Regions from separate parts of the Neobacillus sp. 19 genome, predicted to be linked through region 2. Evidence: riboswitches for the same ligand, from Rfam matches in the RefSeq annotation. Region 2 holds a riboswitch; the other holds the start of a gene.

Region 1 (5,676 bases), on a different contig from region 2:
AAAAAGGACATAAACCCATGGATGGTTTATGTAAATGACATAAACCCATGGATGGTTTATGTCATTTTTAATTATTCCCGGCTATCGGCTGGTCAATCACATTTGTATCAAGTACATTTGTACCACTGATTCCATTATTCGCGACGATTAAGCCACCGGTGTTAAATCCTCCAGAGCCGGCAAAGGTTTTCGTGCTGCTCTTTGGAGAGATATAAACAGTATCTCCGAATTGGACAATTCCTCCGCTCACATTCACGATTTGTACTGGACCAATAATCGCTGGCATTAAAACACACCTTTTCAGTATGAACTATCTAGTTATTTTACCTATACTAACATATGCATTAATTATATGTCCTGTTCATGGCCTTCGAGCAACAGCTGACGGATATGCTTAACTCTTACCTCCATCGAAACATTTCGAGTGTTTCCAACATGTAAAACCGACGAAGAAGAAACAGCCGTAACATCAATGTTATTAACTTTTATGATGGGATTAATATTGTGGCGTAAAAAAGATATTGATTCGGTAATAGGCGGCAATGGCAGAGGCTTTTTAAAAGTTCGATAGGAAGGAAAGTTACCTTCATCCCCGTAGAATATTTCTGCTTCCCTTTGAATAGCAAGGGCCCTGGAAAATCCATTAAGAATGCAGGAATCTCCAAGCTGAATAACGGAGCTGAAAGCCACTTGCTTTACTTCGATATGGTCTACGCTAGAGATTCGGGTTAGCATATCCAGGGGTCACATCGCGTTCTAACGGAACAAATGGCCCAATTATTAAGGATTCTGGTGGTGTGTCAAATGCAGATGTCAGCTGGATGGTTTCCGTATCTCCTATCATAAATAATGAGGAGCTTGCGACCGCCATGATTTTAATATTATCGACATGGAGGATGCGATTGTAAACTTCAAAGTTCATTCCGTCTTCATTCCTTTCACATTCTCAGGTAAGTTAGTTAAAAAGACGATAACACCACTTTGTATTTCCTGCTTTAGTGCTTCGATGATGATTTCTTCGATTGGAGGGGCTTTCGTATCCGGCTGAACCTTAGCGGCGTTCGTTTTAAGATGATAGTCGATCCGGTTAGGCAGCTGTTTGATAATATCTTCTTTAATGAAGGACAAATAGGATTCATTTGCTGGAATCGCCATGTTCCTTTGAGCATCATTCACAATTAGCGGTAAGTCCGTTTCTAAATAGTCATGGATCGCCTCTTCAATTTTCATTGATATTCGCATTTGTTCTTTTGGAGAAAATGGGGTTTTTAATGATTGATTTTGTACTGCAAAGTCTTCAATTCCGGATAAATCGTTAGGATTCAAGCCAATATTTAACGTTCCTTCAAGAGTCTCAACTTTCAATTGGTCAAATTTATATTCAATCCTCTCCACATTAATCGCGGGTTTCTCCCCTATTTGCGTTATATCAGCTCTTAATTTTTGAATTGTCTGTTCTAAAGCTTCAATTCTCTTCTCCTGCGCCTGAATAGACATCTGCAGCCATTGAAGATATTGGTAAAGATCCTGATACAAGTAAATCACCTCGCCAGCGAATCGCCTTTTTGAGCTTGTGTTCTAACTATATGCACAAACTCAGTTGGATTTGCTTCTTTTCCACAAGTTCATAAGGCTGACAAGGTTTTTCCATTACCTGACCGGAGCCTGTAATGGTACTGAAGGTGTCAGTATTTGTTCTGAAGGTGCCGGTATTTGTCCTTCTGGTTTAATTCCTGCTGGCGCCGGTTTTATGAAACCGCCAGTATTATATAGATGTGCTAGAGGCTTTATGATTCCGGCACTGCCAATTTGCAGGACAGAGGAATTGGTAATTCCACCAATTTTTATGAAATTAATCTGAATGGACTGCTGAATATAAAAATTCAATTTGACCACCCGTTCATTACATATTAAGGAAATTATTTTGGTCTATGACATCTGGGTCAGAAGTATTTGTTGAACTTAATCGGTTGTAAACATCAACCTGATCGCCTGTATTAAAGGAACCAGCTCCAGAAAATGTTTTGGCCGTAGCAAATGGCATAATTTTATAGACATCGCCAATATGAAAAACAGAGCTGTTTCCAAGTGTAATGACCTGTGCAACCCCAACAATTGCTGGCATGAGCACCACCCTTTGTTCATTTTCTCTTTTACATCATATGTATAGGCGGATATAATGTGATTTATTCGCCTAAATATACCCATTGACACTAGTGAGGATTACTTATTTACGGGTATTTTTCATATTTTTTAAGGGTTGAACATTAAAATAGTAATAAATACCTATGCTTTTCGACATAAAATGATAAATTAGTAGGATATTCGATAGGTTTAAAAAGTACTAATATGTGTGTAAGAGATCAGTCGGAAAAACAAACACTGATTCTCGATAAAGGCAAAACTGATGAAAATCAGTGACGCAAAGCTACAGGGGCTAAGGTGCTTTTGCACTACGCCAGCCAGTTACCGAAAGAAAAGGGTGTTTCATATTAGATATTTATGTATACATAGCTTTTTTATGTGTCTATAAATTTCTATGTCTATTAACCCCCCTTTCGGTAAAGGCGGGGTTATTTCTATTTTGGAGGTGAAATCATTGAAAGTCGTGAATCTGACAAACGGAGCGGAACTGGCAAACTATGTATCAACCGCGGATACCTTTTTTAAAAGGCTGAAGGGTCTGATGTTTTCGAAAAGTTTACCAGCAGGACACGGCTTATTAATCCAACCCTGCCAATCGATCCATACCTTCTTCATGAAATACTCCATCGATGTCCTATACTTAAGCAAAGATTTAGAAATTGTAGGCCTGGACGAAACGGTACAGCCTGCAAAGGTAGGAAAGATTCGAAAAAAAGCATATTCTGTGCTGGAACTGCCGGCAGGCACCATTCAGAAAACAGAAACGAAAATTGGAAACTATGTAACTATAAAATGAAAAGGGGTTTTTACAAATGATGAACAAAATGAAGGCTTTATTAACTGAAGAACAAGGACAAGGTATGACAGAGTATGGATTAGTGTTGGGTGTTATTGCTGTTGGAGTTGTTACCATCCTTGTCACCATGCGCGGACAGATTCAAGGATTGTTCCAAAAAGCAACTGACGCTTTAACTGAATCTACCAAAACTCCAACACCTTAATTTGGAAAACAGATTTATTCTATCCAGCCTTGCGTTTTGCTGCAAACGTAAGGCTGTTTTACTATCAAAAGGCAGATTGCGGACCATGACATCTTGTTAGAAAGGAGCGCACGAAGTGTGGAGTAATTATTTATTAATTATACTTTTAATCATCTGCGTTATTACGGATCTCAAGGAGCGGAAGATTTACAATGTGGTGTTATTTCCAAGTTTATTGCTGGCGTGGATCATCCATGCTGCGACGGGCGGGCTTTCCGGTTTGACAACGGCATTGCTTGGAACAGTTGTTGGTTTGGGCATTTTATTCATTCCCTATCTTCTTGGTGGTATGGGAGCGGGCGACGTTAAGCTGCTGGCTGTTATTGGCGGCATAAAAGGAATCGGGTTTGTGCTTTGGGCCTCTCTATATATGGCGTTAGCAGGCGGAATCATCGCTATTTTTGTCCTTCTTTTACGTAAAGGATTCCTGAAACGAACTCTTTACTATATCCATAGTTTAAAGCACGGTCTTCATGTTTCACTCATCGACAGCAAAGAGACAGGGAAGTCAACATTCCCATACGGTGTTGCGATTGCAGCTGGAGCACTGTACCAAATCTTTTTCCCAGGTGTTCTCCCGTTATGAGAAAAGATGAACGAGGCCAATCGCTGGTTGAAACAGCACTCATCTTACCAATCTTTTTATTGATTTTGGTGGGTATCCTTGATTTTGGCAGATTAACCTATTCCTATGCCCATTTACACATGGCTGCACAGGAAACAGTAAGGCTTGCCGGCTTAGGTGAAAAGGATGTGGATCTTACTGCCTTTGCCCAAAAATACGTTCATTTAGGGAACAAAACGGATTTAGTGGTCCTACCTTCACCGAAGGATTCCTTAAGGCACTCGGGAGATTATGTCAAGGTCACCCTGCGGTATCCCTTTCAATTTTTTACGCCATTTGTGTCAAAGCTGTTTCCCTCCCCGTTTATGATTGAAACGGATTCAACGATTCGCGTGGAATAGAAGGTGTTTGTATGCAGTATTTTTTAAAAAAAATAGTAAATGATGAGCAAGGAAATGCCCTGATTCTTGGTGCTGTCACAATGATGTTCATCTTGTTTATGGCTGGACTTGCAATAGATGGCAGCTTACTTTATATGAAAAAAAGTCAATTGCAAAAGGAAGCAAATGCCGCCGTCCTTTCAGGTGCACAAGAGTTGCCTAATACAGAGCAAAAAGTAACGGATACCGTTCAAACGGTATTAAATGCCCATAAGGACGCAGCATCATTGTCCAAGCTGGATATTACTTTAGGTCAGAAAGTGTCAGCGACATTAACGAAACCTGTAGATCTGTCCTTTGCCCGAGTTTTTGGTTTGGAACAGGTAAATGTCAAGGCCCATGCAGCGGCAGGCCTGGCTGCTGTTGGCAAATCGGTCGGTGCGGCTCCTTTGGGAATTGATGAAAGTATCCCGCTTGAATACTTGAAGGAGTATAAATTAAAGGTCGATTCATCAGATTCACTTACCGGTAATTTTGGAATATTAGCGCTCGGCGGACCAGGGGCGAAGACATACGAAGAAAATCTGCGTGTAGGCTATCAATCGGAAATAAAAATTAATGATGTGATTGATACCCAAACCGGTAATATAGCCGGTAAAACCAGGGATGTCGTCAATATGCGTGTCAATGGGTGTTCACAGCCTCCTGGTGATTATAGCCTGCGCGATTGTTCGAGGATTCTCTTGGTATTAGTCTATAAACCATATAATTATGGCGGCGGACAAATGAAACAAGTTCAAGTAACAGGGTTTGCTTATTTTTACATTACGAGTCCGATGAATACGAATGATACTTCCATTACTGGAGTTTTTATAAAAAGAGCAGGCTCGGGAGAATATGTCGAGGGAAGCAAGGATAGAGGAGCATACAGCATTCGATTAACGAAGTAGGTGATAATTGTGAAAGCGAAAATGGTTTTAATGCTATCACTTGTTATGGGGGCTATAACCACCATTTTGTTTTTTCAATATATGAAGCAGATGAATACAGAACCAGCTGCAGCAGTTGAAATGGTTGATGTAGTGGTGGCGAGGGAAAAAATTGATAAAAACGAAAAAATTAGTGCTCAGAAGCTGGAAATAGTGAAAATATCAGAAAAAGACATTCTTCCAGAAACAGTTAAAACAATATCTGAAGCTGAAGGTAAACTTGCGACAGCCATGATTGAAAGAGGCGAACCGATTTTCTCTCATCGGCTTGGCACGGAGAAAGAGGAAGGTGTGTATGTGTCGCGCAAAGTGAGGGAAGGCTTCACAGCCGTATCCGTTGGTGTAAACATTAACCAGTCAGTCTCCAATTTAATAGAGCCTGAAGATGAAGTAGACGTTGTTTTTACAAAAATAATCAAGGACGCTGCCAATCAAGATATAACCGAATCGGTGATGTTGCTTAAAAAAGCACGGGTATTAGCGGTAGGCAGGAAGATGCAGACACCGGAAAATACCAAGGAGCCCTATGCGGAATATAGCTCTGTCACGTTAGAATT
Region 2 (5,676 bases):
GTCATAAAAAACTTGAGCTGCGTGGTGAAGGTGAAGGCCAAATCTTCGCATGTAAATGTGGATATCGTGAAAAACTATCTGCTTTCCAAGCGCGCCGTAAAAAAGAATCTGGTGGTAAAGTAGATAAACGGACTGTACAAAAGTATTTGAAAAACCAGCAAAAGGAAGAAGAACCTTTGAATAATGCATTAGCAGAAGCATTAAAAGGATTGAAGTTTGATTAACAGCATACTAAGGGGTTATTCATGAAGATGACATATCTTATTGAATAGCCCTCTTTTACGTTCCTTTTGTATATTATCCTGCTAAAGTGTTATCGTGTTAAAATTCAGAAAATTCAATTGACAAATAAGGTTTTTATCCCATACAATATTATCATTAGAATAGTTAATAGAATGGAATGATGACGAATGAGGCATCTCAAAAAATTAGATCAATATTCATTTGTTTTTATAAAAGAGGCTGGACTCCCAATCTAATGTGATTCGGAATCCAGCCTCTTTCTTTATTATACTAAAGTGGTAGAGGAGAGAGAAATGTGATAACACTTACAGGCAATAGTTTAACATTGGAACAGATGAAAGATATTTTATTCCGCAAGCAAAAGGTCAGTGCATCCGAGACTAGTATGGCGGCTGTCCAAAAAAGCCGTGAAGCTGTTGAAAGAATTGTTTCGGAATCGAGAGTAGTTTATGGGATTACAACTGGGTTTGGAAAATTTAGTGATGTGCTGATTGAAAAAGACAATGTCCAGGATTTGCAGCTCAATTTAATTCGTTCCCATGCTTGCGGAATCGGTGATCCATTTCCTGAGGTTGTGGCAAAAGCAATGGTCCTCCTTCGTGCGAACGCACTATTAAAGGGATACTCAGGAATCAGACCACTTGTCATTGAAAGACTTTTGGAATTAGTAAATAAAGATATTACTCCCGTCATTCCGCAGCAAGGGTCCCTTGGCGCAAGCGGAGACTTGGCTCCACTATCGCATCTTGCGTTAGTGCTGATTGGTGAAGGGGAGGTATTTTACAAAGGCAACAAAATGGAATCACTTGAGGCGCTTCAACAAGAAGGAATCCTCCCGGTCACATTAGAAGCGAAAGAAGGTCTGGCCCTAATTAACGGAACACAGGCGATGACAGCAATTGGTGTTGTCGGTTACTTGGAAGCCGAGCAGCTGGCACATGAAAGTGAATTGATTGCGTCGATGACAATTGAAGGACTGAACGGGATCATTGATGCCTTTGCAGAAGAAGTCCATGTGGCAAGGGGCTATCAACAGCAGATTGATACAGCAGCAAGAATCCGTATGTATTTAAGTGATAGTCTACTAACCACACAGCAGGGAGAATTAAGGGTTCAAGATGCTTATTCGCTCCGTTGTATCCCGCAAGTTCATGGTGCTTCTTGGCAGGCACTTGATTATGTGAAAGAAAAACTAGAAATTGAAATGAATGCGGCAACAGACAACCCGCTAATTTTTGATGATGGTGAAAAAGTCATCTCAGGTGGAAACTTCCATGGCCAGCCAATTGCTTTTGCAATGGACTTCATGAAAATTGCCGTTGCAGAATTGGCCAATATTTCCGAGCGGCGTATTGAACGATTAGTGAATCCGCAGCTAAATGACCTGCCGCCATTCTTAAGTCCTGAACCGGGCTTACAATCTGGGGCAATGATTATGCAATATGCGGCGGCTGCACTAGTATCTGAAAATAAAACACTTGCCCATCCTGCCAGCGTGGACTCCATTCCATCATCAGCCAATCAAGAGGATCACGTGAGCATGGGAACAATCGCGTCCAGACATGCGTATCAAATCATCCAAAATGTAAGGAGAGTCCTTGCTATTGAGCTTATTTGTGCAATGCAGGCTGTAGAAATTCGCGGGGTAGATAAAATGGCAAGTCATACAAAAATGTTCTTTGAAAAAGGGCGCGAACAAGTACCTTCCATTAAAAAGGACCGCATTTTCTCAAAGGATATTGAAAAAGCCGCAGAGTGGTTAAAGACCATTGAATTTTCACAATTTATCGGGAATTTAAGTATTGAAAAAGGTCAGTACTAAAAGCTAAAAGGCGTGAGAAATTCACGCCTTTTGATTATTCCATCTGTTCCGGCAGCAAGCGGGCAGTATCTCCACGCCCTTCGTCTTCCTCAATCCTATTTTTAAAGGCTTCCCTGGTAACTAGAAATTCCTCATCCCCAATCGCTTCTTTGCTGTGCTTTTCAGTTAGACTGTTTTCAGGGAAATTTCCGGGATGACCTTTCTTTTTATGTTCAAAATGTTCTCCGCGTGCCAAATTCAACACTCCTTTCGTCTTCGGATGTAGCATTCCCAAATAGACAAAAAAAAATAACTGATCAAAAAAAGCTGGAGATGAAGTGAACAACAATTTCACTTATCACCAGCCTTTGGCCGATAGGAAAGTATAACTTCCTATCAGGCATAAGTGCAACTACGCCTCTGTCTTCGCCAATCGGCGAATTTTCTTTATTTGTCGGGTTTGCATATTCGATCGAGAAAAAAGCCAGCAAATACAATAAACGCGATAGGAATTGAAAAGTTTAACACATGTATAACAGTCATAATAGTTTACACCACCATTATTAGAATATTAATAATATTAAGTATATTTAAATGTTATTAATATTATATGCTAAATGTCACAATTTAGACAAATTTAATCCTCATAATAATTTTATTAGGACAAAACTTGTTCTCATGCTTGTTTTAGGGGATTTTTTTGCACTCGAACAATCTTTCCAATATTGTCCACAAGGATTTTAAGGATTAGTATCGTAATAATTATATAGTAGGGAATATTATTGCAATTCTGCCTTGAATCAAAAATGTTTCCAAAGGAGTTGTACTGACAATGAATAGACAGGAAACAAAAAAAGTTGATATTCTCTGTATCGGCGGTGCAAATGTAGATTGGAAAATACAAGCCCTTAAACCCTTAGCCCACGGTACATCAAACCCGGCCTTAAGTATGAAGTCAAGAGGCGGGGTAGCTAGAAATATTGCAGAAAATGCGGGGCGGATTGGATTAAATACGGCTTTATTAGCCTATGTTGGAGCAGATTCTGAAGGAGAATGGCTCCTGCAAAAAACTAAAAACTTTGTTGATGTAAGTCCCACAGAAATAATTCAAGGAAAACCAACGGGAACCTATACAGCGGTACTTGATGATGATGGTGAGATGGCAATCGCCCTTGCAGATATGACAATTTATAATGAAGTGCAAAAATGTTTTTTTGAGACCAATATGCACTATATTAAAAGTGCAAAAATGATTTTAATAGATATGAATTTTCCCGCAGAGGTAATTGCACAAGTTATAAATAGCTGTAAAAAAACAGACATACCAGTTTGTATCGCAACAGTATCTGCACCTAAAACAGCGAAATTACCTGCCTCTTTAGATGGGGTTACATGGTTAATTGCCAATCAAAAAGAGGCTGAAGCCCTGTCGAAAATTAAGATTACCTCTGAGGGGGATTTCTACCGTGCAGCCGAATTGATCTTGAAAAAGGGTGTAGAGAAGGTAGTCATCACAAGACAAGAGAAAGGTTTAATTTATTTCACAAGAAATGGAGAAGCCGGAGCCATTGTACCGCCAAGTATTCCGGTTGTGGAAGTAACTGGAGCAGGCGATTCACTTATTGCAGGAATTTTATTTGGTTATTTAAAAGGCCTAAGTACTGAAGATGCCTGTAAAATTGGCATCACCTGTTCAATGATTACTCTCCAGACATGCGAAACAGTAAATCCCGAATTGAACCAACAGTTACTGCAGAAGGGATTTCAAAAATATTTCAGTAAGGGAGTAAGTTGTTAACGATTCTCCTTTACAAATTTTTATTGAATGAGAGGGGATTCTCTAAATTCCCCTCTCTTTTCTTTTTCGGAATGAAGAAAAGGGAAAGGTATTTGTAGAATATTGGGATATTTTGGGTGAAAAAGTAGTTCGAAACTTAATAAAAATGACAAATTATAACACCCTGTTATAAAAGGACTAGATATAATGAACATATCATTTAGGTTTAAGTAAATTGACCTAGCAGAAGATAGTAGAAAATGGTATTCGGTAATGCTTAAGTTGGACTGAAAACAGAAAAAGGCAAACCTTTTGAAAAACAGGGACGCAAAGCCGAGGATCTAAGGTGAGTGCCATACTTGCTATGATGGCCGGGCTACCTGGAATACGAAATGTATTTTAGGAGTGAGATGAATGTTCATTACGAATAGTGAAGTGAATGTGATCGACCAGGAATGGGTGGCACTGATATTAGAAGCAAAGAAACTTGGAATATCAATTGAAGATGTACGGGAATTTCTTAATCAAGATTCGCTAGGAGAGCCTTCAGGTACATATTAAATGAAAAAAGCATTCTACAAAAAGTGACATTTTTTGTAGAATGCTTTTCTTCTTTAGACAAAGTTCTGATTAATCATTATTATTTTGATTTATTCTCCACTTATTAAATTCTAGGAAATCACGAAATTGGTCCTTGGAAACACCTGAGCTCATAGCTTCTTTGACAAGATTCATCCATTCACTATCCAGTGTATCTTTGTCGATTTGCTCATGGATTAAATGTTCAACTGGAAGATTTAATACAGCAGCAATTTTTTCAAGAAATTGGATGGAAGGATTTTTTTGCAAATTTCTTTCAAGGGAACTTAAATAAGATTTTGCCACTCCGGCTTGTTCTGCAAGTTCGGATAAGGACATCTTCTTTTCTAATCGAAATTTCTTAACACGGTCACCAATCATTGGCTTTCACTCACCTATTTTTAATATTAATATATTTATTCTACCAAAAAGAATGGAAAAGTACCATATTAAGAACAAGTGATTATTACAATATCATGAACATCTCGAAAAGACGTTTCAAAGTAGCAACAAATTTTGAAAAAATGAGCGGTTAGAGGTAATATAAAAAGTGTTGCCATCAGAGTCAAAAGGTATATATATGTGAACCAAATTGTTCAATATACATAAAATTAACCATAAAGGAAGGGGATTATTCTTCATGATTGTCCTTAAATCTCAACGTGAAATTGAAGCAATGAAAAAGGCCGGAGATATTCTTGCAGCGTGCCATAAAGAAATTGCAAAACTAATACAACCAGGAATTACAACTTGGGAAATCGAGGAGTTTGTGGCCGAATTTCTCACTAAAAATGGAGCAACACCGGAACAAAAAGGCTACAAAGGTTATGAATATGCAACATGTGCAAGCATTAATGACGAAGTGTGTCATGGCTTTCCAAGAAAAGAACCATTAAAAGAGGGCGATATTGTCACGATTGATATGGTTGTTAATTATAATGGGGCTTTAGCCGATTCCGCATGGTCTTACGCAGTTGGCAAGGTTTCTGAGGAGACGGATCATTTATTAAAAGTAACAAAGGAAGCCTTATACAAGGGGATTGAACAGGCGGTTTCGGGCAATCGAATTGGAGATATTGGCCATGCCATTCAAGCCTTTGTTGAAAGCGAAGGTCTTTCTGTAGTCCGGGACTTTATTGGCCACGGGATTGGTGCGGTGATTCACGAGAAACCCGACGTTCCCCATTATGGACTGCCTGGGAAAGGGGCAAGAATTAAAGAAGGCATGGTATTTACGATTGAACCGATGGTGAATATCGGCAGATACCAAACAAAG

Evidence for each region. A riboswitch is a leader RNA that binds a small molecule or an ion and turns the genes downstream of it on or off. The one in region 2 is predicted to bind cyclic di-GMP.
Region 1: linked by a shared signal. The riboswitch ahead of ACO1D1_RS17130 (DUF192 domain-containing protein) and the one ahead of ACO1D1_RS19920 (anti-repressor SinI family protein) in region 2 are both predicted to bind cyclic di-GMP.

The regions. Positions count from the first base shown of each region.
Region 1 covers NZ_JBMPZU010000056.1:22,576-28,251, reverse strand. Annotated here, with positions in the region: gene ACO1D1_RS17160 (spore germination protein) at 68-286, opposite strand; gene ACO1D1_RS17155 (spore germination protein GerPE) at 349-735, opposite strand; gene ACO1D1_RS17150 (spore gernimation protein GerPD) at 716-922, opposite strand; gene gerPC (spore germination protein GerPC) at 919-1,545, opposite strand; gene ACO1D1_RS17140 (spore germination protein GerPB) at 1,651-1,887, opposite strand; gene ACO1D1_RS17135 (spore germination protein) at 1,904-2,125, opposite strand; cyclic di-GMP riboswitch class I at 2,388-2,474, shown strand; gene ACO1D1_RS17130 (DUF192 domain-containing protein) at 2,609-2,941, shown strand; gene ACO1D1_RS17125 (Flp family type IVb pilin) at 2,958-3,146, shown strand; gene ACO1D1_RS17120 (A24 family peptidase) at 3,262-3,771, shown strand; gene ACO1D1_RS17115 (TadE/TadG family type IV pilus assembly protein) at 3,768-4,151, shown strand; gene ACO1D1_RS17110 (pilus assembly protein TadG-related protein) at 4,163-5,080, shown strand; gene cpaB (Flp pilus assembly protein CpaB) at 5,090-5,676, shown strand, end outside.
Region 2 covers NZ_JBMPZU010000059.1:41,935-47,610, reverse strand. Annotated here, with positions in the region: gene ACO1D1_RS19940 (DNA topoisomerase III) at 1-224, shown strand, start outside; gene hutH (histidine ammonia-lyase) at 539-2,065, shown strand; gene ACO1D1_RS19930 (hypothetical protein) at 2,100-2,309, opposite strand; gene ACO1D1_RS19925 (carbohydrate kinase family protein) at 2,877-3,842, shown strand; cyclic di-GMP riboswitch class I at 4,114-4,205, shown strand; gene ACO1D1_RS19920 (anti-repressor SinI family protein) at 4,236-4,382, shown strand; gene ACO1D1_RS19915 (helix-turn-helix domain-containing protein) at 4,452-4,781, opposite strand; gene map (type I methionyl aminopeptidase) at 5,041-5,676, shown strand, end outside.